DNA from 2 places in the Arcicella sp. LKC2W genome. Region 1 is predicted to be linked to the other one. Evidence: riboswitches for the same ligand, from Rfam matches in the RefSeq annotation. Region 1 holds a riboswitch; the other holds the start of a gene.
The links. A riboswitch is a leader RNA that binds a small molecule or an ion and turns the genes downstream of it on or off. The one in region 1 is predicted to bind thiamine pyrophosphate.
Positions count from the first base shown of each region.

Region 1 (16,249 bases):
ACAAATATTTTGACATTCATTGGATAAATACAAAGGCACGTACATTTGAATCGTTTTGCCAAAGCGTTTTTGGGTAATCTGTTGGCTTTTTTGTGCCAATATTTCCAAAAATGGCATGGCAGCAGGCGAAATCAACGCCTTAAAATCCTCCAAATTACGTTTGGACGTTTGCAGAGCGTGTTGAACATCTTGGGCAGTTTTTGCCAAAATACTCTGTTTGACGCTGTCCCAAGAATGTTGCTGAAATAACGTTTGGAAAGAATTCATCGTTATAAATTTAAAAATGCCGTCAACGGACTACTCGCCACAGCGTGATTATTTAGGGGTGCTAATCTGGCTTCAAAAGCCATTCTACCTGCTTCTACTGCCATTTTGAAGGCAATTGCCATCGCAACGGGATTTTGTGCTACGGCAATTGCGGTATTTACCAACACGGCATCCGCTCCAATTTCCATTGCTTTGGCGGCATCCGAAGGCGACCCAATACCTGCATCCACAATAACAGGAACGTTACTTTGTTCGATTATTATCTCTAAAAAATCAATCGTTCGTAAGCCTTTATTACTCCCAATTGGCGAACCCAAAGGCATTACTGCCGCCACGCCTACGTCTTCCAAACGTTTGCACAAAACAGGGTCGGCGTGAATGTAAGGCAACACAACAAAACCCAATTTCACCAATTCTTCTGCCGCTTTTAGGGTTTCGATTGGGTCGGGTAAAAGGTATTTTGGGTCGGGATGAATTTCTAATTTTACCCAATTCGTTTGCATGGCTTCACGAGCCAATTGAGCGGCAAAAACGGCTTCTTTGGCATTTCTCACGCCCGAAGTATTGGGCAACCAATTGATATGGGGGTGGTTCAAATGAGTTAAAATATCATCGGCTGGATTTTGTAAATCTACCCGTTTGAGGGCAATCGTCACTAATTCCGAACCAGAGGCTAACAGACTTTCTTCCATCAAATCATTGGAACTAAATTTTCCTGTACCCGTAAAAAGTCTTGACGTAAATTCTTTATTGGCTATTTTCATTTTCAGTACGACAGGTTTCCAACCTGTCAAAAGGGTCTATTTGAGTACAACAGGTTTCTAACCTGTTCAAAAGGATTTGGTAGGACAGGTTTCCAACCTGTTCAAAAGGATTTGGTAGGACAGGTTTTCTAACCTGTTCAAAATTTGTTGGCTGACAGGTTGAAAACCTGTCCTACTTTAAAGCAGCTATCAAATTTTGCGTAACAGAAACAGGATTTTCTGCTAAATTTATTAAAGAAGAAATGGCGATTCCGTGCAAATGAGTGGCTTTTAGCATAGCTACATCGTCTAAAGTTATGCCTCCAATGCCAATAATTGGTAATGATAAATTTGCCATTTTACACTGTTCTAAAATAGCTTGATAGCCTTCTAAACCTAAAATTGGACTCAAATTTTTCTTGGTTTTTGTAAAGCGAAAAGGACCTAAACCGATATAATTTACCTTTGCTTCGTGCAGAAACTGAATATCTTCAAAAGTATTTGCAGTACCTCCAATGATAGACTTTTCGTCTAACATCGCTCTTGCTTCAATCGGTGAGCCATCGGTTTTACCCAAATGCACGCCATCCGCTTCAATTTCTAAGGCTATTTGGGCATTATCATTGATAATTAAAGTTGCTCCAAAGTTTTTACAAACTTCTTGGGTACGCAAAGCGGTTTCTTTCCAGTCGGGAAATGCCTGATTTTTTACTCGTAATTGCACCCAATCTGCTCCGCCTTCGCAAGCTAAACGGGCTTGTTCCCAATGCGAAATATGGGTTAAATCTTGAGTGATATAATGTAAGTTTGATATTTTCATTTTATTGTTTTTGAATTAAAATGATGATAGCCCAACAGACTATTATTGCTGCCTAAAAATGCTGTGATATACTTTTTGGCTTCTTCACAGGCTTTTTCTAAGGGCAAACCTTTGGCTAAATTGGCGGTAATTGCCGATGAAAGTACGCAACCAGAACCATGTTTTTCACCCTGTTTAATTCGTTTTGCGAAATACTCAAATCGTTGATTTTGATAAAATAATACGTCTTTACTTTCGTCCAAATTACCATGACCGCCTTTAAGAAAAACTGCACAATTTTCGGCTAAAATCTGGGCTTTCTGTTCCGTATTTATCGAGTCATTTACTAATAAATTCGCTTCGGGTAAATTGGGCGTTAGTACATAAATCTGTTTTAAAATCGTTTTTAAGGTAATGACATTGATTTTATCGTGAAAGTTAAAACCCGCACTGGCTTTTAAAATCGGGTCCCAAATGATGATTACCTCAGGATTCCAAGCCAATAATGCGGTGATAATTTTTGATAAATCTTCTAAACTTTTCACCAATCCAATTTTAACATATTGAATTGAATATTTCTCAAACAGTAATTTTGCTTGCTCAATAATCAACTCATTATCAACCCATTGCACCGAATCAAAACGATTTTCGTGTTGTACAGTCAAAGCCGTACAAACGCCTAAACCATATATTTGATTAGCTTCAAAAGTTTTAATATCTGCCAAGAGTCCCGCCCCGCCCGATGGGTCAAAACCTGCGATGGTGAGGGCAAAAGGTCTTTTATTCATGGTTTATTGAGGTTGGATATTCTTTATTACCTTAATTTGAACTTTCGGGAAATTAAATCTTACTTGACAGATTAGAAATCTGTCCTACCTGCCAAACCGAACCCATCAACGCATATCCTTGAAAACCAATCGCTTGTATTATTCCAATGTTGTCGTTACTTATTCCTCCCAACGCTAAAACAGGCACAATACTTTGTCGATTTTCAAAGAAATGTGTTAATGTTTCTACTGAAAAAGCAGATGGATAATCAGCCTTTGAAATACTTTGAAAAATAGGACTCAAAAAAACATAATCAGCTTTGCATGGCAATTGCTCAATGGCTTCCAAACTATGCAAAGAAAAACTAACGGTCAATCCTTTTTTTCGCAATGTTTTTACCGTTGAAATCAAGGTTTCGTTAGATAGTTTTTGCCTAATTGTTTCGGTAAAATGAACGCCTTTGAGGTTATATTTTTTCAATAAATCATGGTGTGAATGCAACACAATTTGTCGATAAAATTTGGGAGAAATTTGCCTTAAAAATGCCATTAATTCTTCAGATGATTTCTCTGGTTTTCGGAGATGGAAAACCAAAGAATTATCTGTTAATAACTGTTCTATCAAGCCAATTTCCCCCTCAAAATCAGTCGGATTTGAAATGATTATTTTTTTCATGGTTCGTCTTTTTGGCACGCAGATGACTCAGATGCTACGCAACGCAGATTTTCACAGATTTTTTAAAGATTTGTAGGAAATCTTTAAAATCTAAATTGTTGATAGTTTATAATATTTTGAAAATAAAAATCTGCGTTGCGAAGCATCTGCGGTATCTGCGTGCCATAATCATCATCCTTAAATATACACCTCTGAACCTGCCTCAATGAAGTTTTTTGAGCGTTCTGCCATGCCTTTGGCTAAGGCTTCCTGTTCGTCAACACCCATATTATCAGCATAATCACGTACTTCTTGCGTAATTTTCATTGAACAGAAATTGGGTCCACACATCGAACAAAAATGGGCAATTTTTGCTCCTTCTGCTGGCAAGGTTTCATCGTGATATTCACGAGCGGTATCTGGGTCGAGGGATAAATTAAATTGGTCTTCCCAACGGAATTCAAAACGTGCTTTACTCAAAGCATTATCCCGAATTTGAGCACCGTAATGTCCTTTGGCAAGGTCGGCAGCGTGAGCCGCAATTTTATAGGTAATCACCCCAACTTTTACATCTTCTTTATTAGGTAATCCTAAGTGTTCTTTTGGCGTTACATAACAGAGCATCGCACAGCCAAACCAGCCAATCATTGCCGCCCCAATGCCTGATGTAATGTGGTCGTAAGCGGGAGCAATATCGGTTGTGAGGGGTCCAAGTGTGTAAAAAGGAGCTTCGTGACATTCTTGTAATTGCTTATCCATATTTTCCTTAATGAGGTGCATCGGCACGTGTCCCGGCCCTTCAATAATGGTTTGAATATCGTGTTTCCAAGCAATTTTGGTCAGTTCTCCCAACGTTTCTAATTCCGCAAATTGGGCAGCATCATTGGCATCGGCAATGCTTCCAGGACGTAAACCGTCGCCTAACGAAAACGCTACGTCATACGCTTTCATGATTTCGCAAATGTCCTCAAAATGGGTGTACAAAAAGTTCTCTTTGTGATGTGCCAAGCACCATTTTGCCATAATACTGCCCCCACGAGACACAATGCCCGTTACCCGTTTTGCCGTCATTGGTACATAACGCAACAACACGCCCGCATGAATCGTGAAATAATCAACGCCTTGTTCGGCTTGTTCGATGAGGGTATCTCTGAAAATTTCCCATGTCAAATCTTCTGCTTTTCCGCCTACTTTTTCAAGGGCTTGGTAAATTGGAACAGTACCAATTGGCACGGGCGAATTACGGATAATCCACTCACGGGTTTCGTGAATATTTTTACCCGTCGATAAATCCATGATGGTATCGGCACCCCAACGACAAGCCCAAACGGTCTTTTCAACTTCTTCTTCAATGTTCGACGATACGGCTGAGTTTCCGATATTGGCATTAATTTTCACCAAAAAATTACGTCCCAAAATCATCGGTTCGCTTTCTGGATGGTTGACGTTATTCGGAATTACGGCACGTCCTAAGGCTACTTCCGAACGCACAAATTCTGGCGTAATTAAGCCTTTTTGCGTATTTGCTCCAAAACTGTGTCCAGCGTGTTGGTGTCCGATATTGTTTAATCTCTCAATTCTTTGATTTTCACGAATGGCGATATATTCCATTTCGGGCGTAATAATGCCTTTTTTAGCATAATGCAACTGCGAAACATTTTGTCCTGCTTTTGCTCTTAATGGTTTTTTCAAATGTTCAAAACGAAGAGCATCCAAACTTGGATTAGACAATCTTTCAAGTCCATAATTTGAAGTAATTGAGTCCAATTCTTCTACATCGCCACGCTCTAAAATCCAGTTTTGACGCAAACGTGGCAAGCCTTTTCTTACATCAATATCAATGTTCGGGTCTGTAAATGGGCCACTGGTATCATACACCGTTACAGGAGCATTTTTTGAGGCAATTTTACCATTTATTGAAGTATCTGAAAGCGTAATTTCACGCATAGCTACTTGAATATCATGCAATTGCCCTTGTACATATATTTTTTTAGAGGCAGGAAATGGGGCTCTACTAATAACCTCTGTTTGAGGTGTTTTTTCAGCTTTTTTCATTGAAAGTACGACAGGTTTCCAACCTGTCAATTGAGGTTAAATACAGGTTAAAAACCTGTGCTACATGAGAAATTACAGGTTAGAAACCTGTGTTACATGGATTAATTACAGGTTGGAAACCTGTGTTACATGAGAGAATACAGGTTGGAAACCTGTGTTACATGGATTAATTACAGGTTGAAACCTGTGTTACGTAGATTAATTACAGGTTGAAACCTGTGTTACCCGCCTTGTGTAGCCCGAATGAGCATTAAGCGGTCGTTTTGATTTAAAGTGATTTCTTGCCAATCGGTTTTTCTGATGACTTCGTCATTAATGGCTACGGCAATGCCTTGAACTTCAAAAATTTGGAGTTTTGTTAAAATATCAACGATTGTTGGGGGAGGTTCAAACTCGGTTGGTTGGTCGTTAATAAAGATGTTCATGTGTTCAATTGATTTAAAAATTAATTACAAATGAACTTTTGGAGAAGACCTAATGATGGGAAAAGCGAAAATTGGTAAAATTAATGGGTCAAAAAAATACACGGGATTATGCCTAAAAAGCGAATGCTTTTAGACCCAAAACAGTCATAAAATTTCAACAAAGCAACCCAACAATTTCAATTTTGTTTGATTGTCACTCATTAAATTTAACCAAGAAAAGCAGTGAAATTTTGAAAACGGAATACACCGAATCGCTATGAAATGTCTGCCTTACTTTTTCCTACGCAGCAACTACGCTGTTCAGGTTTTGAGGGTATAATCTCAGCCCGTAATATTAAAGGCACCCCTAAAGTTTGGACAAATGTAAAGGATAATTTTATATACTGATGCTTTTCAATTGGAAAAAATATTTTTTTGCCGATTTTTAATCGAATAACAAAAAACCACAAACCATTGAAATTCAGATAGATAAACATAAATCATAATAGTTTCAATCCATTTGAAATTCATTTTACGCAATTGTATTTTCTAATATTCATTCAAATGTTCTTTTATAAAAGAACGAAAAAAAACACGCTAATTAATTATCAATAGAAAATATTGAATGGGCTTCCCGAAAGTGATTATGAGTAGAATAATATCTAATCATGGTTTAATTCATTATAGAAAATATATTCTTGTCCTCTTTAAACATTTCTCATGTACAGACCATTCAAAGCATCTACCGACTATGAGTTGCTTGTTCTCTTAAGGGAAGACAACGAAGCTGCTTTTGAGGAAATTTATCGTCGTTATTTTCAAAAACTACATTCGCTGGCAAAACGGCGAATAAATAATGTACAACACACCGAAGATATTGTTCACGATTTATTCTTGAATCTGTGGCTCAATCGCCACAAAATACAGATTGACACCCTTCAGAATTATTTGATGCGAAGTGTAAAATATCGTGTATTGGATGAATTAGACCATCAAACGGTAAAACAAAAATTTGTTGATTATCAATCATTTACACCTCAAATTTCTAATAATACAGAAGAAAATATTCTTTATTCAGATGCGATGAAGTTGTATGAAGAAAATTTAGTTTTTCTTCCTGATAAATGTAGAGAAGTATTTTTATTAAGTAGAAATGGACTTTCTCAAAAAGAAATTGCTTCTCAATTGGGTATTTCTGAAAATACCGTCGAAAATCATATCGCTAAAGCTCTACGGTTACTCAAAACCAGAATGTCAGAATTTATTAGCCCCAATGTCTTATTTCCTGTTTTTTTCTTCCTTTTTGAAAAATAATTAAAAAAATTACCATTCAAGTAGTGGAAACACTTTGCCCAACCGACCTTGTTTATGTGGGGTAAATGGTATTTTCCGTATAAAAAATATTAATATATATGAACCTCAATGACTTAAAGAGTGACGATGAGATTTTTAACTCACTAAAAGAAAAATATACTCCAGAGGAATTTAAAAAATTATTAGCGTGGTATAATGCTTTTGATGATACACAAGACCTCGGAGAAGATGATATTTCGGAAGTTGAGGAAAAAATTTGGGGCAAACTCCAGCAAAGCACTGCTTCTGCTGACGAGATATTTGACGAACCGAAAGGTTTGAGTATGACATTATTTAAAACTTGGTCACTTGTGGGGCTGGCGGCGAGCCTCATATTGGTAGCAGGTTGGATTTTTATTGGAAAAAATAATGGAGAGTCTGTACAAAAACAATTTACAACACTCCGAGAAGTGGCTAAAGCAGATTTACCACTTTGGCAAACCTTCACCAATACGTCTCATGCCATCTATGAATTAGACCTACCAGACGGTACGAAAGTTTGGTTAAACCCTGCTACGACGATTTCGTATAAGATTTTAGCAAATGCTCCTACACGTGATATTTATCTGGAAGGAGAGGCTTTTTTCGATGTAAAACCGAATAAAGAACAACCCTTTCATGTAAAAAACAAGGGGTTGAATGTAGTAGTTCTGGGAACAAGTTTCAATGTTTTGGCATCTGAAAAAGATGATAAATATGAAGTTTCCGTGGTAACAGGCAAAGTAAAAGTAAAATATCAAGACCCTGAACATAGCGACCGTTTCAATCAAGTTATTATTACTCCACAGCAAGAAGTCATTATCAAAAAACAAGAAAATACCTTAGAAACGCATGATTTGACTTTGGAACATTCCGAGCATCGGCAATTATGGGAACCAATTAGTATTGGTTTTGATGAAGTTCCTATCGGAAAAGTGCTAACAAAATTGGAGCAGGAATTTGGGGTAACTATCAGAACTCCCAATGCGACTATTCGAAAATGTACCTTGTTTGGCAATTTTAATAATCAACGCTTACCTGTGATTTTGGATATTATTTGTAGCTCTATAAATGCTACCTACCAAATTGATGGTCAAGACATTACGATTATTGGCGAAGGTTGTCAGTAAAAATCAGGTGGTGATGAATTGTTAGTTTGCCATTCGATTATTTTCAGATTTCAATATCATTAAGTAAAATTTTAACAAAAAAAAGCGAAAGTGCTACCAACACTTTCGCCCAAATTTAACCCAAATCATACTATCAAGGTGATTCATTGAGTAAATGTAGATTTCAAAACTAAAATCGTACAGAGCAAATTTATGGAAAAACAATTTATTAAGACAACAATTCTAAAAATCATGCGGATAACTGTCGTACAGTTTGCCTTTGTCATAGCCTTTATGGTTGTTGCGTATGCCAAAGATGCTCTTGCTCAGGAAATTTTGAGCAAGACTGTAACGGTCTCCATCAAAAACACCAACATCAAAGGTGTCCTAAATGAACTACAACGGGAGTCGGGTGTGACATTTGTTTTTAGTTCAAAAAACAATTTTACACAGGTAAATAATTTGAGCTTAACCGCCAACAACGAAAAATTACAAAATGTGTTAGGTCGTTTTTTACCACCCCTTAATATTGGCTACAAAGTGGTACATAATGCCATCGTACTTACTCCAATAGCCCCAATTGAGGAAAGGGGAAATACGCCCAGTACCGAAGAAGTTGAATTACCCAAAGCAGTCATCGACAACCCTATTAAAGGGAAAATTGTGGATTCTGAAACAGGCGAAGCACTTCCAGGCGTTTCTGTCAAGTTGAAAGGGTCTTCTAAAGGCACAACTTCAGATACCAAAGGAAATTATAGTATCAGTGTACCCAAAGGTGCTGTTTTGGTATTCTCATTTATTGGTATGAAAACTCAAGAAATTTCGGTAGATGACCGTACCGAAGTCAACGTTTCTTTCGTAAATGATAATAGTATTTTAGATGAGGTTTCTATTGTAAGTGATGGTTATGGGATTGTCAAAAAAACCGATAATACGGGTTCTGTGGCTTCCATGTCAGCAAGAGATATTAGAAATATTCCACTCACAAGTGCTGCCCAAGCCATGACAGGGCGTTTGGCTGGGGTAAGTGTACAAACAACTGACGGCTCGCCAGATGCGGACGTAGTTATTCGTGTTCGTGGTGGTGGTTCAATTACTCAAGACAATTCTCCCTTATTTGTAGTTGATGGATTTATTGTTAGTAGTATTAAGGACGTTCCGCCGTCGGATATTGAGTCAATTAACGTTTTAAAAGATGCTGCTTCTACGGCTATTTATGGAGCTCAAGCTTCAAATGGGGTTGTGGTAATTACCACCAAAAAACCAAAATCTGGCAGAACAACGGTTTCGTATAATGGTTTTTTCCAATTCAAAAAATTGCCTTCAAACAGAGCCTACAAGGTTTTATCACCTTATGAATATGTAATGGCAAACTATGAAAAAGCAAAATTAGGAAGTACCGCAACCCTAACAAGCATGGAGAAATATTTTGGTAAATACGGCGATTATGATTTATATAAAAATCAAAAAGGAACTGATTGGCAAGATGAATTATTTGGTTCTCCAAGAATGTCGCAACAGCACAATGTAAGTATTGGCGGTGGAAATGAAAATACAATGTTCAATTTAAGCATTACCAACAATACTGACCAAGGATTATTAACGGGTTCGGGTTATACCAGAAATGTATTGAATTTTAAATTGAATCAAAAAATTGCAAAGAATCTGAAATTTGATGCTTCTACTCGTATTACCAGTACAATTGTGGACGGTGCGGGTACGGCTGGAGCTCAATTGAGTATTAAAGATGCCATTCAGACTCGTCCAATCAACGGTATTGCCGACCAATTAGACATTGATTTGGGTGGAGCAAGTACCGATGATGATTTTGCCTCTTTCCTGACGGCTTTGGTAAGTCCAACCAAGTTGGTTGCACAAGACTGGAGAAAGAAAAATACTAATGACTATGTTTTAAACGCAGGTTTGACATGGACAATTTTGAAAGGATTAGATTTTAAAACAACCATAACTGGGTCTAAAACCTATGATAAAAGTCTCCGATTTTATGGGCCACTTACAGGAGAATCCTTTAATAATGGAGGAAGTTTGCCTATTGGTGAAAAAACACAAACCGAGACTAATTCCTTACGTTGGCTAAACACTTTAGGTTTTCAAATGTCGGGAATGGGAAATCATAAATTAGACTTTTTATTAGGACAAGAAATCTATACAGTTGGTGGAAATCAAAGTTTTATTCGTACTGAAGACTTCCGAGCATCCATCTTACCGCAAGATTTATTTGCCAATATGGCACTGGGTAGAACTGACCGCCAATATGCCATTGAAAATACGGATGCCAACAGAATTTCAGGTTTTGGTAGAGTAAATTATCAATTCAAAGACCGATATTTAGCCACAGTAACCTTCCGTGCGGATGCTTCAAGTAAATTTAGCGAAGCGAATCGAGTTGGATTTTTCCCTGCGGTGGCTTTAGGTTGGAAGCTCTCTGAAACAGAATTATTCAAATCAATCAAATCATTAGATGAATTGAAACTTCGTGCCAGTTATGGAGCTACTGGTAATGACCGAATTGACCCCACTTCAACCAAACCACTGTTTGAAACAACTACCTTGAGAGGACCAGGTTTTGGTAATGCAGACAATGTATATTATACGCCCGTTGGAACAGTTTTATACAATCCAAACTTGAAATGGGAAACAACCGTTACAACTAACATCGGTTTAGATTTTGCCTTTTTCAAACAACGTTTAACGGGTAGTTTGGACTTATATGAAAATGTAACGAAAGACTTATTATTACAATCGGCAATTCCATCAAGTTCTGGTTTTACCAAACAATGGAACAACGTGGGTAGTACCTCAAACAGAGGTATTGAATTAGGATTAACCGCCTATATCGCTGATAAGGCAGATTATTCATTCTCAACCAATTTTAATATTGGTGTAAACAAAGCCAAAATTCTTGAATTAGACGGTACAACCGAGCGTTTTATTCAGTCGGGTTGGGCAAGTACGGATTTAAGAGAACAAGAAGATTTTTATTTAAAAGTGGGTGGAACAATTGGTGATGTTTATGGATATGTTACGGATGGATTTTATTCGACAAATGACTTTTCGAGTTATGATGCAACAACCAGAAAATACATATTAAAAGAAGGAATTACCAACTCCACAACCATTACTGGAAACACCGCTATACGTCCAGGGTTTTTAAAATTGAAAGATTTGAATGGAGACGGTATCATCAACGCCAGCGACCGTCAAGTGATAGGAAATACGCTCCCAAAAGCACAAGGCGGTTTTGGTTTCAATGGCCGTTATAAAGGTTTTGATGCGTCGGTTTTCTTTAACTGGTCGTATGGCAATGATGTCTATAATGCAGGAAAAATTCAGTACAATCAGTTTCGCCGTGTTACTTATGGAAACTTAACTGATGCCATGAGTTTGGATAACCGTTATTCATATTTAGACATTGATGGAAAATACACAGGAACGGCAGGCGGAATTGTGACCGACTTGACACAATTAGCAGAAATAAATGCGAATAAAACAATCTGGTCGCCATTTACCTTCAATGATTCTCAGGCAATTATTCACTCTTGGGCAGTTGAGGACGGTTCTTTCATTCGTTTGAACAATGTAAACATTGGCTATTCTTTACCAAAAGGCTTGATTGGAAAATTGGGAATGTCACAGTGTAGATTCTATGTAACAGGTAATAATCTTCATATTTGGACTAAATATACAGGATACGACCCAGAGGTAAGTACAGCAAAAAATAGCACTTCGGCACTGACTCCTGGGATTGACAATTCGTCATTTCCAAGAAGTCGCTCTTATACCGTAGGGCTTAGTATTACTTTTTAAGTAAAAGAAAATACCTCGTAAATGTTATTTTAATGCTCATTCAATAATTTCAGAATATGAAAAAATATATGCTTTTACTCGCAGGGTTGTCTCTATTGTTGACTTCCTGCAAAGATTTTTTAGAACCAGACTCTCTTTCAACTTTCGATACAAAATATATTTATTCCAATGTGGATGATGCCCGAAAAGGCGTAAATGCCATTTATGAACCCTTCGGACAAGATGCTTTTCGCTCTCGTTTGTCGAATAATATGACGGGCAATACCGACATTGAACGTCAAAGCGGATGGGGTGCAACTGGAGCTCGTTTTGAGGTTTGGGATTTGAATGCCAACGCTGCCAATGCAGATTTGAAAATTGTATGGAATGCCGCCTATACCGCTATTCGCAATTGTAATGTTTCAATTGAAGGTATTTTGGCAAGTGAAGCATTAACATCAGGCAATGCAGCAACCACCAAAAAAATGAACAATATGCTTGGTGAAGCTTATACCGTGAGAGCTTATTGGTACAGTATGTTGGCTTATTATTTTGGAGATGTGCCTAATGTTCGTGAAGCTCCAAAAGCTGGAAATAATTTCTTCTTGACGAAAGAAGACCGTAACGCTATTTTGTCGCAATGTATTCAAGATTTAATTGATATTGAACCTAAAATGTTGTGGGCTGATGAAACTGGCTATGGCATTGAGCAAGTAAACCGTGAATATACCATAGGCATGATTTCTCGTTTGGCTTTGCAAAGAGGCGGATATTATTTGACACCTGCTTTGAAAATGGAACGAAAATCCGATTATTTAGACTATTACAAAATAGCAAAAACGTATGCACAAAAATTGATTACCTTAAAAGACCGTGCGTTACCAACAGATTTTCGTCAAGTGTTTTTGAATGAATCCAAATTAATTGCTCCCTCAAATAGTGATATTCTCTTTGAAATTCCTTTTGCCAATGGTAATGGAGACGTAGGTTGGAATATTGGTATCACCGTTGAAGGTGGAGCAACTGCCTCGCATAGTTATGGTTCTGGCAATAATTATATGTCGATTCCACCATCCTACTATTTTTCTTTTGATACGCTGGACATTCGTCGTGATGTTACTTGTGCATTTTATAAAATTAATACAACTGGACAACAGGTTTTTGTCACCAATGCCCTAAACATTGCACAAGGAAAATGGAGTCGCTGGTTTTTGGATAAAGCTCCTGGTATTGCCTCAGCCAAAGGAACAGGCATCAACTGGCCAATGTTGCGATATTCAGATGTATTATTAATGTTAGCAGAAGCAGAAAATGAAATCAATGGTCCAACGGCAATTGCTCAAGATGCCCTAAAACGAGTACGACAAAGAGCATTTGCGGCTAAACATTGGAGTGAAAAAGTGGATACTTACATTTCAACCATTTCAAAAAGTAAATCAACTTTCTTTGATGGCATCGTAAATGAACGTGCTTGGGAATTTGGAGGAGAAATGATTCGTAAATATGAATTAATCCGTTGGAATTTATATGCTAAAAAAGCAGAAGAAACCGTAAATACCCTAAAATTAATGGCTGATGCTGCCACAACAGGCACGGGTCAATATGCTGATTTACCAGACTTTATGTATTGGAAACGTAATACAAGTGGCGTATTTACCATCTTAAATCCAAACAAAAAATACATTGGCACACCAGATGCGTCTTGGACGAAAGTATCCTTTTTGGCAAGTATGAAAACCACTACTGGATATGGCGAATGGTTACTTAAAGATTGGGATAAACATTATAATTCAGGGCCTGCCAAAGGAGTGGCTCGTTATGTTTTCCCAATTCCTTCCGAAGCCATCACCAATAGTCAAGGAAAATTAGCCAATGATGGTTATCAGTTTCAGTAGATTTTAATTAAAAACCGAAGCATTTAACAGCAGAAAGATGAATAAAAATCATATAATAAAATCATTTTGGGTAGCATTGGCAGGCGTTAGTTTATTGCTTGCTTGTAAGCCAGAAGAAGAGCTTGTTCAACAAACTCGCCTTTTCATGCCTGTATTGAAAAAAGATTTGTCGGCACTCAACAATACCATTATTGTAAATATGGCAGATGCAAAAACTGCCACAGGTTATACCGTAGAAGTAAGTAGAGATACCTTCAAAACTGTTGATTATAAGATAACTACCGATACCAGTTATGTTGTCGTAAATGACCAATTGTTAAAAGGGGAATCCCTTTTTTGGAATACTTTGTACCAAATAAGAGCCACAGCTTTGGCAGCAGATGCTGTTTATAATAGCAAAATATCTGATTTGGGAAGTGTCAAAACAGATAAATTTCCAAGTATTCTTATCGTTCCAACATCGGCAGATTTATTAGACGTTTCTGCACGAGTAAAGTGGAATATTTCTACGGGAATTAAGGTTGCTAAAATCAAAGTTTTTGCAAAAACAGATTTGAAATTAGCAACTCCCTTGGCAACTTACGACGTTAGCGATGCCGACCAAAAGGTGGGAATTACGATTGTCAAGAAATTATTACCCGAAACAACCTACCAATTAGCCATTTATGATGCCACAGGTAAAGTACAAGGTTGGGACAATTATACAACTATCAAGCAAGCAGTTGACACAAAACAAACCAATGTAATTGACCTTTCTGAAAGTGATGACGCAACGGCATTGAATACGGCTTTAGCCAATGTAGTAGATGGGGGAATCATTGTTTTGAAAAAAGGAGCAACTTACACCATGCCAACTAACCCATTTTCAAAGTCGGTTTTAATAACAAGTGCCTATGGTTTTGGAGAACAAAAAACAATTATTACCACTACTGGTGGTGGGGTAATTGCTGATGGCTCAACAATTGACTATATCCGTTTTTCAAATGTTGAAATTAAAGGGGCTGACATCGGAGCAAGTTATGTTTTTAATCCTGATAGAGCCACTGCAACACTTTTGAAAGAATTGACTTTTGATAATTGTATTCTATCAAATATGCGTGGAGTTTTGAGAATGAGAACGAGAATGTTTCTTACCAATTTCAACATTAAAAACTCTATCGTTTACCAAATTGGAACGTATGGTATTTTAACCACTGATACCGATGGTGCAGGAATGGCGGCAGTTGATAATATTGCCTTCCAAAATAGCACTTTTAGTAAGATTAACATTTTTCTTACTTCAAGACAAAGTTCAAAATCAGTCTTAATTTCAGATTGTACCTTGAATGAAGTTGGTTCAAATACCAATGCTTCTGTATTATTATTCAACTGGCGAGGAACAACTGCCGCAACCAATAATGTAAGCAATGGAATAAAAATTTCTAATTGTGTTTGGGGCGGAGCTTGGGACCAAGCAGGTACACCAACGGCGGTTTCGATAAGAGCAAAATCTCCTACGGCACTTGCCACGACAAATTTTACCGTTGAAAATACTTATTCCACCAGTACATTGACCTTTGTGGCGGGGTCAGAAATTAGCGGATTCCCGTCGTCTGTCTATGCTAAAACAGCGGCAGATTTATGGGTTAGCCCAACAAGTGGCTTAAATTTCAATTTTAAAGACTTGAGTTTCGCAGGGAGAAAAGATACTGGTGACCCACGTTGGAGAATAAAATAAAGATAGATTAAGTTGGATTTATTTATAAAGCTCCCTGATTTTTGGGGAGCTTTTTTTAAAGCCAATTAAACAAATTAACTATTTGATTTACAGATAATTGACTTAATATCTAAAACTATGCAACAACAATCTCAATTTGTAAAATTTATCGAAAATATATACTCAATGTCAAAAGTTAAATTTGAGTTAAAAAAAAACTCACCCGTGCGTTGGTCGAATGCTCCCCTCTCAATCGGAAAAGGGTTCGGGCTGAGGTTTTGCGACATTAAGTACATTCTTCCGAAATTTATTCCATCAAAATTTTCTATTTTTCTATTGCTCCTCTCTTTCTCCTATTTGGGGTTTTCTCAACAAATTGCATTTCCTGGAGCAGAAGGTGGCGGGCGTTTTGCAGTAGGCGGACGTGGCGGAACGGTTTATGAGGTAACCAACTTAAACGATTCGGGAGCAGGAAGTTTGCGTGATGCCATCAGTGTAGGGAATCGTACTATTATTTTTAAAGTTTCGGGAGAAATTAAACTTCAAAGTCGTTTACAAATCAAAAAAGATAATATCACCATTGCAGGGCAAACTGCTCCAGGAGAAGGAATTTGTTTGACAGGCTATACCTTAAATATCTCAGCTTCCAATATTATCGTGCGTTATATTCGTTGTCGGTTTGGCGATACCAACGCCGTCGATGACGATGCCATGAATTCG
Region 1 is NZ_JAYGIN010000021.1:47,696-63,944, reverse strand. It holds gene thiH (2-iminoacetate synthase ThiH) at 1-267, opposite strand, end outside; gene VB796_RS17290 (thiazole synthase) at 270-1,031, opposite strand; gene VB796_RS17285 (thiamine phosphate synthase) at 1,204-1,830, opposite strand; gene VB796_RS17280 (hydroxymethylpyrimidine/phosphomethylpyrimidine kinase) at 1,827-2,597, opposite strand; gene VB796_RS17275 (thiamine phosphate synthase) at 2,650-3,252, opposite strand; gene thiC (phosphomethylpyrimidine synthase ThiC) at 3,430-5,286, opposite strand; gene thiS (sulfur carrier protein ThiS) at 5,508-5,711, opposite strand; TPP riboswitch at 5,972-6,069, opposite strand; gene VB796_RS17260 (RNA polymerase sigma-70 factor) at 6,411-7,004, shown strand; gene VB796_RS17255 (FecR family protein) at 7,103-8,152, shown strand; gene VB796_RS17250 (TonB-dependent receptor) at 8,345-11,959, shown strand; gene VB796_RS17245 (RagB/SusD family nutrient uptake outer membrane protein) at 12,016-13,833, shown strand; gene VB796_RS17240 (DUF5123 domain-containing protein) at 13,871-15,550, shown strand; gene VB796_RS17235 (pectinesterase family protein) at 15,716-16,249, shown strand, end outside.

Region 2 (16,249 bases), on a different contig from region 1:
AGCACTTATTTAGGGCGAGATGTTTCTGCTATTACGGATAAAAATGATAAATCAGAAGATGGTTTTGGATGGGGAAATACTACGGCAACACTACGCTGGAATCGGTTGATTTCGGAAAAAATATTCGTAAATACTTCTCTCATTTTTAGTCAGTATAAATTCAGAGTTTATAACCAAAAGCCAACACCACAAGGCGATTATTTATTAGAATATTCTTCTAAAATTCGTGATTTTACTTTCAAAACAGACTTTGATGCTTTTGTAAGTCCTAATTTCTCCATAAAATTTGGCGGAATTATCACCCAGCATTTATTTGCTCCGAATGCTTACGTTCTAAAAAATCCGGAAAAAGATACTTCGGGCGTAAGAGCTAATGAAATTAAGGCTTTGGAGGGAGCAATTTATCTTGAAAATTCATGGAAAATATCTTCTAAATTCAATACTAATTTTGGGTTAAGAGAAAGTACGTTTATCGTTGGAGAACGTACTTATACCAATCTTGAACCCCGTTTTACTGCCTCATTCCTTCCATCTGAAAATTGGGCAATCAAGGCTTCTTATACGCAGATGAATCAATATATCCACCTCCTTTCAAATTCTGGTTTGGGTCTTCCAACTGATTTATGGGTGCCTTCTACGGAGAAAATTGCTCCTCAAAAAGCACAACAAGTGGCTTTGGGCATTGTCAGAGATTTACCGAAGTCAAATATGTCTTTGAGTGTAGAAGGATATTACAAAGAAATGGATAATATTTTGGGATATAAACAAGGAGCAAATTTCTTAGTATTAGATTTTGGAGCAAATCCAAATCGTGTTAATTCGGTTGATTGGCAGGAAAATGTAACCTCTGGAAAAGGAAAGGCTTATGGAATGGAAGTTTTTTTACAGAAAAAATACGGACGACTTTCTGGATGGATGGGCTATACACTTTCATGGATAAAACATCAATTCCCAGAATTAAATAATGGACAAGAATTTTACCCAAAATATGACCGCCGACATGATTTTTCGTTCGTAGGAATTTACAAATTACGTCCAAAAACCACGCTTTCCGTTACGTGGGTGTATGGAACTGGCAACAACATAACCATCCCAATTGGTACTCATTATGCCTCAAAGCACAGTTTTGGGGATGTTTATGGTAATTCAGCAATAAGAGTAGAACAATTAGGGGAGCAAAATAATTATCGGGCTGCTCCCTATCATAGATTAGACGTTGGTTTTAGATTTTTTAAGAAAAAGAAAAAAATTGAAAGAACTTGGGAAGTCAGTGCCTATAATCTCTACAATCGCATAAATCCCTTTTATTATGAAAGTAGAGCGGTGAGTGGTTCTTCTGATTATCAATTATACCGTCAGGGGCTTTTCCCGATTGTGCCTTCGGTGAGTTATCATTTTAAATTTTGATGCTGTGAAAAAGATACTTTTTATTCTTTCTATTTCTACTTTAGTGATGTCCTGCGATGCTCTTTCGACGATTGAAGAGCGTGAGGTGTTTTCCGTTAAAACTCCTTGTGTTGAGATATTTCTTTGTCCACAAGATACTGTTATCACTGCCAAAGTTTGGGGGACAAATCCAACCGTTGGCACAGGCTCAAAAATTAGTAATCCCATCGTAAGTAATGCGACTATTATTCTTACCAATGAACTGAATCAACGTCTTGAACTGAAATGGAATAAAGGGCTTTTAAATTACTCAGCTTCGGCAAAAGGCTTTGATGTGATTGAGGGTAAACGATATGAAATGAAACTAACGACACCCGAAGGAGATAATTTGACAGCATTTTGCATAATTCCACAACAAATTGATAAACAAGGGATTAGTTTAGTAAAAACGAAAGTAGAGCCATCTCCATTTAGTGATGGAACAGAGTATTTTATTCAATGGAAGGATTTTCCAAATCAGAAAAATTATTATTCAGTATTTGTATTAAGCTATTTTGAAACCTTGTCTCCTAAAGAAATTAGATTAGAAGGAGACGGTGCGATTTACGGAATTGAAGATGACAAAGTTAAAAATGGTGAAGTGATAACGCCCCAATCTTTGCAACTAAGAGATAAACAATTGGGTTCAAACGGACCGTATCAATATGTTCGATATCAGACTTTATTGGTTTGTCACACAGATGAAAATTATGCAAAATTTCATAAATCTTTAGAAGAAATTAAGCGAAATAATGACAATCCTTTTGCAGAACCTTCAAGGCTTTATTCCAATGTGAAAGGAGGATTTGGCGTTTTTGCGGGATATAACCGAACAGAATATAAAGTTGATAAATTACTTTGAAATTTAATCAGGAATAAACATTCAACCATTAGTAAAAAAGTCCTTCAAATCAATTTTGAAGGACTTTTTTACTAATGAACATAAGCACTATTTGCTTGTTTTTCTAAATCGAATAATTCTGTAATTATATCTACCAATTGGTCAGCATCGCCACGTTTGCAGGCGGCTTTTAGATTCAACACGGGCGATTTCATGATTTTTTGAACAATGCCCATCGTGATTTTCTCAATTCTTTCTGATTCTTCGGGCGATAAGTTTTTCAAATGACGAGCAATTTCTTCTTTTCTGATTTGCTCTAATGAATTTTTGAGTTTGTTGATAGTTGGAGAAACAACCATTTCTCTTGACCAATCATTAAAGGCAACAATCGCCTCGTCGATAATTCTTTCAACGTCTGGAATGGACGCTAAACGAATGCGTAAAGCTTCGTCGGCACGCTCACGAAGGCTATCAACGTTATATACTAATGCTCCCGCAACTTCCTCTACGTTATCTTCTACACTTCTCGGAACAGATAAATCAATAAAATATTTGAAAGTAAGAATGCCGATTTTCTCCATTAATTCTTTCGTAATCAATGGTTTATCAATCATTACTGATGAAATAATTACGTCTGCTCTTCTAATTTCATTTTCTAATTCAATAAAATCGGCAATTCTAAAATTATTTCCTTTAGCAATATCTTCCGCTTTTGCTCTGGTACGATTCATGACCGTAATTTCAGCAAATTCTTTGTCAGCAATATTATGACAAACATCAATACCAATTTCTCCTAAACCTAAAATTAAAACTTTTGGATTGTTGATGTTTTGTGTAACTTCTTCGGTAAGAGCAACGGCAGCATAAGAAGTAGATGCGGCTCCGTCACGGAAGGAAGTTTCTTGAGCAACTCTCTTGTTTGAGAAGAAAATCGTGTGCATCAAACGGTGAAGGAATGGGCCAGCCATGTTCAAATCAGCCGAAAATTGATACGAATGTTTGATTTGGTTTGGAATCTGTAAATCTCCAACTACTTGTGAATGTAAACCAGTTGCTACTTCAAAAAGGTGCTTAACGGCATCTGCTTGAAGGTTGAATTGTTGGAAATGTACAAAATATGATTCAGTGTCAATAATACCTTTGTAGGTAAGTAATGCTTTGATTACGTCTGCTGTAATATCTTGCTCAGAAGTGTAATAAACTTCGGTACGATTGCAGGTTGAAACAACCAAACACTCTTGGATTCCAAATAAGTCCTTGATTTTCAGAGAAAAGTCTTTTATTTCTCCTTCCGTTAAAGTGACTTGTTCACGAACTGCCAATGGAGCAGATTTATATGATAGACTAAACGCTTTGAATATATTTTGCATGATTCTTTACGATTCCGATTCAATAATGACAATTAATTTTACGCTTGTAAATTGTTAAATCATTGAAAATTAAACAATTATGGTTTGGCACAGTTCCAAATTCATATAAATTGTTTGGACTGCAAAATTACAACAAGAACGAATATTTTTAGGGGAAATGATAGGTAATTTTTAAGGTAGTTTTCTAATTTAGAATAGGTATAAATAGTTAGTTTTATGTTGATGAAAATGTAATTCTCGAAAGTAGTATCTCTTAAAATAGTACAATATGACAAAAGTCAGTTTATTGGTTGATTTGTTACGGGTTATTGGTGAATAGGTTAATTGTATTATTGATTATTGGGGAATAAATGTTTGTAAGTGTTTAATTGATAGGCAATTAAAATTTTATAACCGAAATAGTTAATCAAAATGAGCTTTCTCAAATACCAATAACCAATTCCCCAATAACCAATCAACCAATAATTATTGCCCTACAATATCAGCTCTCATGCCACCTAATGCGGTTAATAACTGAATTTTAGTTCTTGATTCAACCTTGAATTTCACTAAAGAGGCCTGTAAATCTTCCACTAAAGCATTGAATTGAGCATCTGTAATTTTCATGCCTTTGTGAGCCGTTTTCATGTCAAGACCTGAATATTTTTCTGGACCTCCAGAAGCTTGTCCAACTTGATTGACAAGGTTCAGTTTCAGACGATTCAAGCGAGCTGGGTCAGCAGCAGCAGCAGCAAAAAATGCGTTAATACGTGAATCAGCGGCAACTTTACCGATAAAGTCGTCAATGACAGCAGTGATTGCTCCATTGCCACCCAAACGAGCATAAAGCGTTGTTGGTCCTTCCACGATGTCAGCTTTCATACCAGCCAAAGCAGTTAATAATTCAGTTTTCTCTGTTGTTGGAACTTTGAATTTGTCTAAAGCTAATGACAAATCTTCTACCAAAGCATTAAAATGAGATTCTTCAATTCCCATTCCTTTGTGAGAAGTTTTCATGTCTAAACCTGTGTATTTCTCTGTTCCACCCGTTGCCATACCCACCTGATTAATAAGATTGTTACGCAACTTAGTCAAACGAGCAGGGTCAGCTGCAGCATCAGCAAAAAATGCGTTGATACGTGCGTCGCCCGCTACGTTAGCAATAAATTGGTCAATTACTGCCGAAATAGCAGGATTTCCACCTAAGCGTGCATAAAGAGTTGGCGTTGGAGTAACGGCTGTTTCCTCTTTTTTGCAAGATGTAAACAATAACGTTCCTGCCATGAGGAACGCTCCACATAGTTGCATTGATTTTTTCATGTTATGATAAGAAAATTAATTACAAACTTGAATAAGCCCGTTCTATCCAAATTTGCGATGATTTTAAAACTCGGGCAAAGTTTTTAGCGTCAAAAAGTAATTTCAGAAGTAAACTTTAAGGCAAAATTTTATAACGCTGAGGAGTAAATGCTATTAATAGGATTTGTTGCCCATTACTCATCTAAAACAAAGAGCCTTTTTTGTATTGATGATAAAATCAATATATTCAGAAGGAACGGGGCATTGTGGCCCTTTAAATGCTGTGAAATCGACTTTTTTAGCTTCAAATTTTTCTGCTTCCACAGCTTTCTGTAATTCGCTTTCAGATGTTTCATCGGCGTGATAAGTAATACTGATGGTTTTTCCTTGTGGATTAATCGTTGAAGCGGTTATTCCTTTATTATCAGCAAGATTTTTAGCAATCTGTAAACTGTCTTCCGTTGAAACGTCATTATTAAGTGTGAAAACCCTTAATTCTATGGGCTTTAAGTTAAGTTTGTCCGATAGAGAAGGCTCTTCCCAGTTGGCATAAACAACCAAAGCGATGAAAAAAGACAATACGGTATAAGTTGAAATTTTCAGAATTTTTTTTATCCTTTCCATGATGTTAATAATGTATTTTTAAACTAATAATCAAACATATCTACGACATAGGATATATTTTGGATTGCGAGCTAACAAAAAAAGGCTCAAGTAATTAAACTTGAGCCTTAAAATTTAAGCTAAATAATTAGAGGTATTAATTCTTTAGAATTTCAGATTCACCCCAAACATCACATTTGTACCTGCTTGTGGATAATAATAATTCTCTGTAATTGTCTGTTTGTCATAAATATAACTATAAGAATATCCGTTAGATTCGTACAAAGTATTGAAGAGATTATTCACCAAGAAACTGAAATTTACCTCTTTCAATGTTTTTCCTTTTACGGTATAAATGGCTCTTAAATCGTTGGTGAAATAAGCGTTCAATTTACGCTTGTCGTCGGTGGTATTATCTAAATATTGTTTCCCAACGTATTTTGATAAAAAGCCAAATTCTAAGTTTTTAACAGGCGTAAATAAAACTTGTGAACCCAAAATTGTACTCGGTGAAAAGGCAATATTTGTTTCTGCAAATTGATTTACACCGTCGGCATCGCCATCATAATTAGGCACAATTTCCGTAAAATTCTTGATTTTATTGTTTGAAAATGTAGCATTTGCATTGATTTTCAAGGTTTTGATAACTTGAACGCCTGCTTCAATTTCAATACCCATGCGGTAACTTTCGGGTACATTTATTCTGATAGCTTCACCAACATCATTTACTTTTCCTGTTAAAACCAATTGGTTTTTGTAGTTCATCATGTAACCATTTACAGATAATGCAACGTTCGATAATTGAGTTTTGTAACCAATTTCCCAATCGTTAAGCGTTTCAGCTTGTGGATATTTAGGAGCATTATCTACAAAATCTTGGCGACTTGGTTCTTTATTCCCAACACTAAATGACCCAAAAACGGTTGATGAATTATTCAATTGATAGGTTAACCCAAATTTTGGATTGAAGAAAGAGTAATCCACCTGTTGTGTAATATCTTGGAGTTTGCTGGCAATTCCCTTCATGCTATAATTGACGGTACGAACCTGTAAATCAGCAAAGGCATTTAAGTTTTCAGCAAGTGCATAATTGATTTTTCCGTATAAATTAAAATCTTTCTTGATTGAATTATTCTCATACCAACGTTGTCCCAATGGAATATTTTGAGCATATTTTGCCCAAATAATTTCGCCAAAATGGTCGCCATCATATTGATTATAACCACCGCCAAAAGTCGCTGAAATTTTGTTGTTTCCTTGATATTCCAACGAGAACGTTGTGCCATAAAAATCATTATCTAACCATTTTCTACGAATTAAATCTGTCTTTTTAATAGTTTCTGTTCCGTTCACGATGTTTGGTAAACCGTAGTTCGAAAACTTATCTTCTTCTTTATATTCTTCATAATAACCAGCCCCTTTTGTGTAGTGAAAGTTAAGGTTGAAAGTCCAATTTGAAGCCAAAACGTGCGAAGAAAGCAATTGGTAGTGGTCTTGCTGATAATTATCCGTTTGGTTTGGATAAGTATAATAGTTCATTTTGCGATTCACTAATAAATCACTTTCTGACAAACCATACCAAGATTGATACGTTTTTTCTTTACCCGAAAATACATTTAAACGCACAAAAGATTTTTTGCCAAAATAAGCACCCGAAAGGTAAAATGATTTCAAATCAGACGATGCACGGTCAATGTAACCGTCAGAAACCAATTTCGATAAACGTCCATCAACGGTAAATTTTCCATTCAATAAGCCAGAGCCAACCATAATTGTACTTTTACGAGTTTTGAATGAGCCAATCGAGTTATTAATTTCTGCGTAAGGGTCTTTTCTGAATTCGTTAGTTGAAAGATTGACCGTTGCCCCAAAAGCACCTGCTCCGTTGGTAGAAGTTCCTACGCCACGCTGAATTTGTACCGAGTTTGTCGAACTTGCCAAGTCTGGCATATTTACCCAATAAGTTCCTTGAGACTCAGAATCGTTAATCGGAATACCATTAATCGTTACATTGATACGAGTTGCGTCCGTTCCACGAATACGAATACCTGTGTAACCCACGCCCGCACCAGCATCAGAAGTAGTGACCAACGATGGCGTGAAGTTCAATAATTGTGGAATATCTTGCCCTAAATTTTGCTTTTGGAGATATTCTTTGCTGATGTCAGAATATGCCATTGCCGAATTTGCATTGGCACGAGTAGCATTTACAACTACTTCGTCAGCCTCGAAAGTTGATTTTTGAAGCGAAAAGTTAAACGTTTCATCTTTCTGTAAATCAATAGTTTTTGAAATTTTCGAAAATCCTAAATAGCTGATTTTTAGAACGTATGAGCCTTTTTTGAGATTTTTCAACGTATAAATTCCTTGCTGATTGGTGGCAGTTCCTCTCGATGTATTCTCTAAAATTACGTTAGCAGAAACAAGTGGCTTTCCTGTTTCAGCATCGGTGATTTTTCCAGAAATGGAAACTTGAGCGAATGCACAGTTTACAGTGAGCAGTAAACAGCAAACAGTAAGAAAAAATAGATTTGCGATTGATAAACAACGGCAAAAAATAGAAGATAAGTAGTTGTTAGCCAGTGATTGTTCACTGTTTACTGCTAACTGATTACTGTTTTTCATTGCTTGAATTTGAGTTCAAGACAGGCAAAGGAGTCAAATCCAGTCAGATTTAACATACAAAAAACCATTAATTTTGTGATTGAACAAAATTCCCTTCGACAGCATTATACTGCATCAGGTTCAATGGGTATAATCTCAGCCCGTTGTTATGAGGCACCCCTTTTTGTGATTGTGGTACAAAGGTATGTTGTAAAAATGGAAATTCAAGGAAAAACATGATTTCCATAATTTACAAACGATATTTTCAGTCGATGCAGAAGTATCAGGATATATACTAAACCATTAATTTAAAGCCTTCGCCATGAACATTAACTATTTGAATTTCAGGCTCTTCTTTTAGGAATTTGCGAAGTTTAGTAATGTAAACATCCATACTTCGGGCATTGAAATAGGTATCGTCCCCCCAAACCATTTTTAGGGCAAAGCTACGGCTTACGGAGTTGCCCATATTTTCGCAAAGGAGCTTTAATAATTGCGATTCTTTGACAGTTAATTTCTGGGATTCGTCATGGTGTATGAGCGTTTGTTTTTCAGAATCAAAGACAAAACCTCTGATTTTGAAGCTCGTAACTTTCTCATTTTGTAGTTCTTCCTTCTGACTTCTTCGTAAAACTGCTTGCAAACGAGCCAATAATTCTTCCATCGAAAACGGTTTTGTCATATAATCATCCGCCCCCAATTTAAAACCTTGAAGTGTGTCTTCTTTCATAGCTTTAGCCGTCAGAAAGATAATAGGCGTATCTCGGTCTGACATTCTTACTTCTTTTGCCAATGTAAAACCGTCTTTTTTGGGCATCATTACGTCAAAAATACAAAGGTCATAAGGTTGTTGGACGAACTTCGTGAGGGCTTCGTCGCCGTCTTTTGCCAAAGTGGTTTCGTAACCTTTGATGGTCAAATATTCTTGCAATAATGTTCCCAAATTTGGGTCGTCTTCGGCGAGTAGAATCTTAGTCATTTTGTTAAATTTGGTTTGATTTTTAATATATTTTACGGAACTATCTACAATTTGTCGCAGAATAAAATTAGCCCACAGCTTGTACTGATTCAACGGATTTACACGGATAAATTTAAAGAAAAATCAGTGTAAATCTGTTTTATCTGTTCTATCCGTGGTCTAATTTTGTCTTGCGACAAATAGTAGATAATTCCGATATTTTATTTAAAAGCCCTAAATCTGCCAAATTCACCATAATTTCTCCCAAATTACAAACCTTCCATTCTGGACGAGTGAAATAGTTTCCTCCTTCCGTAGTAATTACAAAATTATGTTCGGTTTTTAAATCGTTTAATGCTTCGGTTGTACCTCTGGTTAAGGAATTAGCGGATGATAATTTGATTTCAATGGATACCACGGGTGTAATGCCTTTTACTAATACCAAATCCATTTCAGCTTGATTGGAAGTTCGGTAAAAATAGGGTTTTATGGAACTATGCAATGCGTTACAAATTTGCTCAATCACGTAGCCTTCCCACGAGTGTCCGATGAGTTTATTTCTCAACAAAGAATCATAGTCAAAAACGTTAGACAAATAATGTAAATTTCCCGAATCACGATAATACAATTTAGGACTTTTAACGACTCTTTTACTGATATTTACGAACCAAGGCTGCAATCTACGAATCAAAAATGCTTGCTCTAAAACGTCAAGGGTTTGGGTAATTATTTTTACATTGACGTTTAATGAATTGGCTAAATCGCTATAAGTCAAGGTTGAACCATGAACTCCCGTAAGCATAAGCATGAGATTATAAAGCAAAGTCGGGCTAAGGCTCAGTCCGAGATTAACCAAATCTCTTGTGATGTATGTCTTGATAAAATTCTCTTGCCACAAAGCCCAAATGTCATCATCGGGAGCTAATAAAGCATCTGGGAAACCACCTCTGAACCAATGTTTTTTAAGGTCAATATCTGATGAAATTATTTCCGAAAACTGCAGCGGTGGCAATTCTAAATAAGCAATTCTGCCCGCTAACGTTTCGGCACTATTTGCCAAAAAAGTAGGCGATGCTGAACCCAATAAAATAAACCTACCAGCCACTCGGTTTTCGTCAATTAGAGAACGAAGCAAGGGGAATAATTCAAGCATCAATTGTACTTCGTCAATGATAACGGTTTTGTCTTGATATTGAGATAAAAACCATTCTGGATTCTCCTTCAATTGAGCCATGACTCTGGGTGACTCCAAATCAAAATAAACACAAGGTTTATCCAAAACAGGCTCTAAGTTTTTGACCAAAGTAGTCTTTCCTACTTGTCTCGCCCCCACAATTCCAACGGCTGGGAAATGTTTAATGAGTTTTTCTATTTGAGCTTTTTGACTTCTCTCAATCATGGTTTTTGAAATTAATCATGCAATTTATGATTTTTTGTATAGAATTGCATGATTAATTTCAAATACGATAAAACGAATCAATTATTGAGGAAACTTACTCACTCCAATTTGCCATTGGGTTTGGTTTTGCGTTTTTAACGCATAATTTACACAGGCAACACCACCTCAAACTCACTTCCTTCGCCCAATTTACTTTGCACATTAATTTTCCCATGATGTTCTTCCACCATCTTTTTTACGTAACTCAATCCTAAGCCGAAGCCTTTTACGTCGTGGACATTGCCCGTAGGTACACGGTAGAATTTCTCGAAAATTTGCTTGATAGAATCCTTTGCCATACCAATTCCTTTATCGCTTACTTTGATAGAAAGACCCTTTTCGGTGTCTTCCGTCGTGATTTTGATGATTGGTTTTTCGGGCGAATACTTATTGGCATTATCCAAAAGGTTAAAAAGGATATTGGTTAAATGCACTTCATCCGCTTGAATTTCTACGTTTTCTGCCTGTAAATCTACGTCAATTATTCCTTCTCGAAGTTCAATTTGGGGACTAATATTTTCCAAAACTCGCTCAATAATTTGATGCACATTTACCGTGCCTAATTTCAATTGAACCTCTCCACGTTCCATTTGGGCAGTTTGCAAAACCTTTTCAACTTGCGAGCCAAGTCGTTTGTTTTCATCTTGAATAATGCCTAAATAACGTTTAAATATCGTTGGACTTGCCGCAACGGATTCATCGCCAAGCATTTGAGTTGCCAATGAAATGGTAGAAATTGGCGTTTTAAACTCATGCGTCATGTTATTGATGAAGTCATTTTTAATATCTGCCAATTGCTTTTGCTTCAAAATTGTGCTAACCGCTACATAAAAACAACCCAAAACGACCAAAATCAAGAGTAATGAAGTAGCGTACATCATCCAAATATTGCGAATAATGTAACGGTCTTGATTGGGGAAATACACCCTTAAATAGTTCTCTGAATTACTATAATCGTTCGGGAAAAGACTGACAGTGTAAGTATCTTTATCATTTTTTAAACCCGTCATTTTATATTTCATCGACGAGGCATAATGTAAGTAAGTCGGATTTTCTAAGCTACTAATTCCATACTCAAATGGAATTTCAATGCCCTTCATTTTGATTTCGTATTTCAACAAAGAATCCAAAATCTGATAATTGATTCTATCGTAAATACTTCGTTTGGTAAACAGGAAATCGTTAAAAACTTCCTTCGCCATTTCAGCCTTATTTTTTACTTTTTGGGCCGTTTCTTCAAATTGTTGGTGGCGGTCAATGTGTGGACTACGCTTAATTTTCTTCTTTTTAGCCGCTAATTCTTGATAACGTTTCACCGAATCATCAACCATCATATTATGGCGTTGAATGGCTTCTCCAAAAATATCATCCAATTGCTTCTGTCCACTCATTAGGCTTAGAACATCTTCATCTTTTAAGTCAATAGAAAACTCTTGATGCTCTCTGATTTCACCATTTGGCAGAATTTCTACGCCTTTTGAAACTAAAATATCCGATGGAAATTGCTTCTCAGTCATTTTGCCCAAATTCATCGCAACACTTGGATTTTTCGAAGCAATTGATTGGGGTTTATTTTGCTTGGCTTTTACACTTTCTATGGCAGGCTTTGAAATCGCCAATAATTGCTTTTTGTTTTCTTCTGAAGCTATTTTTCGTTGCATAAAATAGTACATCTCTTGTTGAGATAATTTCCTGACAACCTGTTGCATAGCATCACGTACGTCACTCCCAAACTGGTCATTTTTTGAGCGTACCGTAAAGCCAAGCCAATACATTTGAAAGGCAATCAAGCCTAATAATGCAAAGGTCATCAAAGCAATGATATATCGTATTTTCTGTTTGGTCATTTTATAATTAGGGGTTAGGTGTTTGGTTTTAGGGGTTAGTTTTTGACGAAATAATTTCTAACTGACACCTAATACCAAAAACCTAATACCTTTTCTGCAACATTCTAAAATTTTTTGTGTCTATAATTCGTCAGTAAAATTAATGTAAAAAATACCTCTTGTATGCTCTTTAACATCTTTTAACAGTAGATAAAGAATTGATATTGAGGATGCTTCGTTTCTTTGCTGAATAAGTAGCACAGGAATATTTTCTGTGAATTAAACGAATAATATTTTAACCAAATATACCAATGAAAAAAATAATCATATCCGCTTTATTACTCACTTTGGGAGTGTCGGCAATGGCACAAAAAAACGTTTCTCAAAATATTGAAGAAAAAAACGGGCAACTTAAAATCCATATTGAGTCGTCGGAAAATGGTAAAAAAGAGATTTTCGACCGTAGTTATAATGTTGAAGGAATGAGTGCCGACGAAAAAGATAAACTCATCAATCATATTTCAGATTCGCTTTTAACAGCTTCTGGAAATGGCGAACGCAAACATATCAGAATCAAAATTAATAAAGATGGAGAAGGGGCAGGGATGAGGTCAGAAAATGATGATGACCGTCCATTTTCACACAATGCTCCACAAGGCACGAAGAAAAAAAGAGTAGAAATCTATAAAGATGGCAAAAGAATTCAAAAAGATTTGGATGGCGATAATGAAGATATGACTATTTTCTTCAAAGATTTTGGCAATGATATGGAAAAAAGATTTAAAGATTTTGACCACAAAAAGCTTTTAGGCTCGCTTGAGCCAATGGTAAAAGATTTTAAGTTTAAGTTTGATGGAGACATGAAAGATTTTGATTTTATGAATGAGTCAAAAACAGTAAAAGCCCTCAAAATATATCCAAATAAGCCATTTGATAGTAAATTAAACCTTAAATTCTTTGCCCCACAAAAAGGTGATGTGAATGTAATCGTCACTGATATTAATGGAAAAGAAGTAGGTTCGCAAAAAATCAAAGATTTTCAAGGAGACTTTATGGGACAAGTTGATTTGAAGAAAAACGTAAAAGGCACAATGTTCGTAACAGTAACACAAGGAGAAGACGGAACCGCTAAGAGAGTGGTTATTGAGTAGTGTATTTAGTGAATGGAAGGTTGAGTGAATATCGGACAAACTAATCACTAAATCACTCAATCTCTCATTCATTAAATAGACTTAGAGCTTAAAAATAAAATGTGTTTGTAAAATATTCTCTTCATCAAATTCTACCAAAGAAGCCCTTTGCCGATGATTCCACATATAACCTACTTCGGTCGTAAAATGGGGTGAAAAATTATGATTATAGGCAAAATACAACTGATTCTGACTAAAAGAATTGGCAGGTAAATGCGGAGGAATATTATAAAGAGGTTCTTCACTGACAAAAATAGTATTGTTCCCATTCCAATTATATCTCATCTGCAAACGCAAGCGAACTCGCCCCTGTTCGTCTCCCCAAGTGTCATCAACCCTTTTAAAAATACGATACTCATAACCAAATCGAGAACGAAAATTCCACTTGTCACTTAAATTTTTTGACCATTCTGTAAAAAAAGAAGGTCTGAGTTCACTTCTGGCGACAGAGCTTAAATCTTTTACCTTTCCATATAGAGGATAGGTATGCAAAAAAAATGGAGCAAATGAAAAGGTTAAATTATGATATTTATAAAAAGTAGCAAAACGGTATCCCTCCATTAATTTCAATGAAAAAGGGCTCATTGAGGAAGATAAAAAATCATTTTGACGACGAATGTGGACATCGCCAACGAACTCCCAATGGTTATTGATTTTTTTTTGAACTACAATTCTGTTCCAAGAAGAAAAATGAGTGTATTCTTGGGCATAACAATTAGTAAACAAAAAAATAAGTAAGATAGCAGTTAGAAATTTGTACATAAAAATGTTTTATATAATTGTAAAACTATCTAAAAACACCTTTAAAACCTATCTTTCCTCCTTTTGCGGAAGGGTATTTGAAAATATTTTAAAATTTATTGGTTGTTATAAACAAAACATAATCAGGTATTTATGAGTATATTTACAAATTTTCTTCATTTTTTTTTCAATAAATACTTGCATACAAAAAATGAAAGCACTAATTTTGTACCACAATTCACCAGAACAATATGCGAAAGTAGCTCAGCTGGTAGAGCGCAACCTTGCCAAGGTTGAGGTCGCCGGTTCGAACCCGGTCTTTCGCTCAGCTTAAATGAAGCACCTTTAGGTGCTTTTTAAGTTTAAGATGAAGGGCTTCGGCTCAGATTCATGCCAGGGTGGTGGAACTGGTAGACACGCAGGACTTAAAATCCTGTGAACGTAAGTTCGTACGGGTTCGATTCCCGTCCCCGGTACCATTATCCGAAAGGAGCAAATATCAATTGATGTTTGCTCCTTTTTGTTTTTATTAACTAATTTGATACTTCGAAATCTCCCCTCTTACAATTTCTAACTTTTCGTTATCATTACCTTTTTCAAAAGCCAATAGAAGTCTATCTTCCCAACCCGAAGGACGGTACATTTTTCCTGATAAAAATCTAAAGTTCTTTACGACAAAGTCTTCTAAATTTCCTTCTGGTTTTATGGTATAGAAATTATATTTCTTATCTAAAAACTCCACAATTTTCTTACGAAATAAACTTCTGGCAGAACCTTTGAATTTATCTCTTTGTGATTGATTATTGGCTATATAGGCGTTAAGTACAAACAAGAAATTGATATTATAGGTCTGTAAAATGAGCGTATCTCTATCAAAAAGCCTATCCTTGAAATGATTATTTTGTTTGAAATCACTTTTGTATTTTAAGCCTTCTTTCTGAAAATCTAAGCTATCATTAAGCACCGCACTGATAAAAAAATTTGGCGTGATATTATACCCCTCCGTCAGTTCGTCACGGTAGCGAATATTATTCTCTAAAGCCCCTTTTTCATTCAATACGTCAATGTTGTACTGAATTACATTCTTTGCGTAGGTATATTGCTTGGCAATGGCATTTTGACCTGTCGTGGTCGTGTCTTTGTAATATTTACTATCTCCAATATGGTAAATTTGGTCTTGGCTCGTCAATAAATCTTGATAAGGGTAAATATGGTCAATCTCTTTGCCGTCTTTGTGATTTTTGAGGTGTGAAGGTAAATTTGGCTCTGATAAAAGCGTATCAATCATGTCTTCAAAAACGATATTGAAGTCTCGAACCAAAACGATTTCTTTGTGATGTTTTTTACTCTTTATTTTATCTTGAAGAAGGAAATAAGCATACAATAAATCCCATAATTTCAATAATTTATCCGAAAAGTATTTGTATTTTATTTGCTTCAAAATCACCATTCCACACTTCATTAGGTTTTCTAAATCTCTGCCTTTGTAGGGTGTAAATAGTTGGTTTGTAGCGATTTGAAAATAATATTTTTTATTAAAATAGCTTAGCACCGAAGATAAAATTACTAATAACTCTTCATCATAATTAATCGTTTTTTGCTTTGTAAGTGTGTCCACATACACGGGCGAACCATTTTGTAGCGTTGGCATTTTCTTGGCAATGGTTTTGTGCCAACTTACTTGCTGATTTTGGGCTGAATTAGTCTTTTTAATGAAGGTAAACAGAGCCTGATTTTCACGATTGAAGCGGATAATACTCTGGATTAAATCCAATTCCGTCACATCTTTTTCTCCCAACGTTGAAATGACATTGGCTAAGTCACTACTTTCGGTAATAGTATTAGCTTGCTGACGTTTTTGAAACTGGCGAATTGCTAAATAATGCCATGTGGTGATGCTGAAAAGAAAGTCTAATTTCTTCTCTTTTCGCAAGGATTCTCGAATATCTGGATTATGGCTTAAATCAAAAATATC
Region 2 is NZ_JAYGIN010000003.1:75,133-91,381, forward strand. It holds gene VB796_RS03305 (TonB-dependent receptor) at 1-1,407, shown strand, start outside; gene VB796_RS03310 (DUF4249 domain-containing protein) at 1,412-2,287, shown strand; gene hemA (glutamyl-tRNA reductase) at 2,359-3,636, opposite strand; gene VB796_RS03320 (group 1 truncated hemoglobin) at 4,102-4,935, opposite strand; gene VB796_RS03325 (hypothetical protein) at 5,113-5,538, opposite strand; gene VB796_RS03330 (TonB-dependent receptor) at 5,683-8,142, opposite strand; TPP riboswitch at 8,215-8,313, opposite strand; gene VB796_RS03335 (response regulator transcription factor) at 8,417-9,100, opposite strand; gene VB796_RS03340 (ATP-binding protein) at 9,249-10,478, opposite strand; gene VB796_RS03345 (HAMP domain-containing sensor histidine kinase) at 10,625-12,364, opposite strand; gene VB796_RS03350 (T9SS type A sorting domain-containing protein) at 12,655-13,494, shown strand; gene VB796_RS03355 (DUF2490 domain-containing protein) at 13,576-14,295, opposite strand; tRNA gene VB796_RS03360 (tRNA-Gly) at 14,528-14,600, shown strand; tRNA gene VB796_RS03365 (tRNA-Leu) at 14,667-14,753, shown strand; gene VB796_RS03370 (LlaJI family restriction endonuclease) at 14,804-16,249, opposite strand, start outside.
Region 2: another riboswitch for thiamine pyrophosphate. It lies ahead of VB796_RS03330 (TonB-dependent receptor); the one in region 1 lies ahead of thiS (sulfur carrier protein ThiS).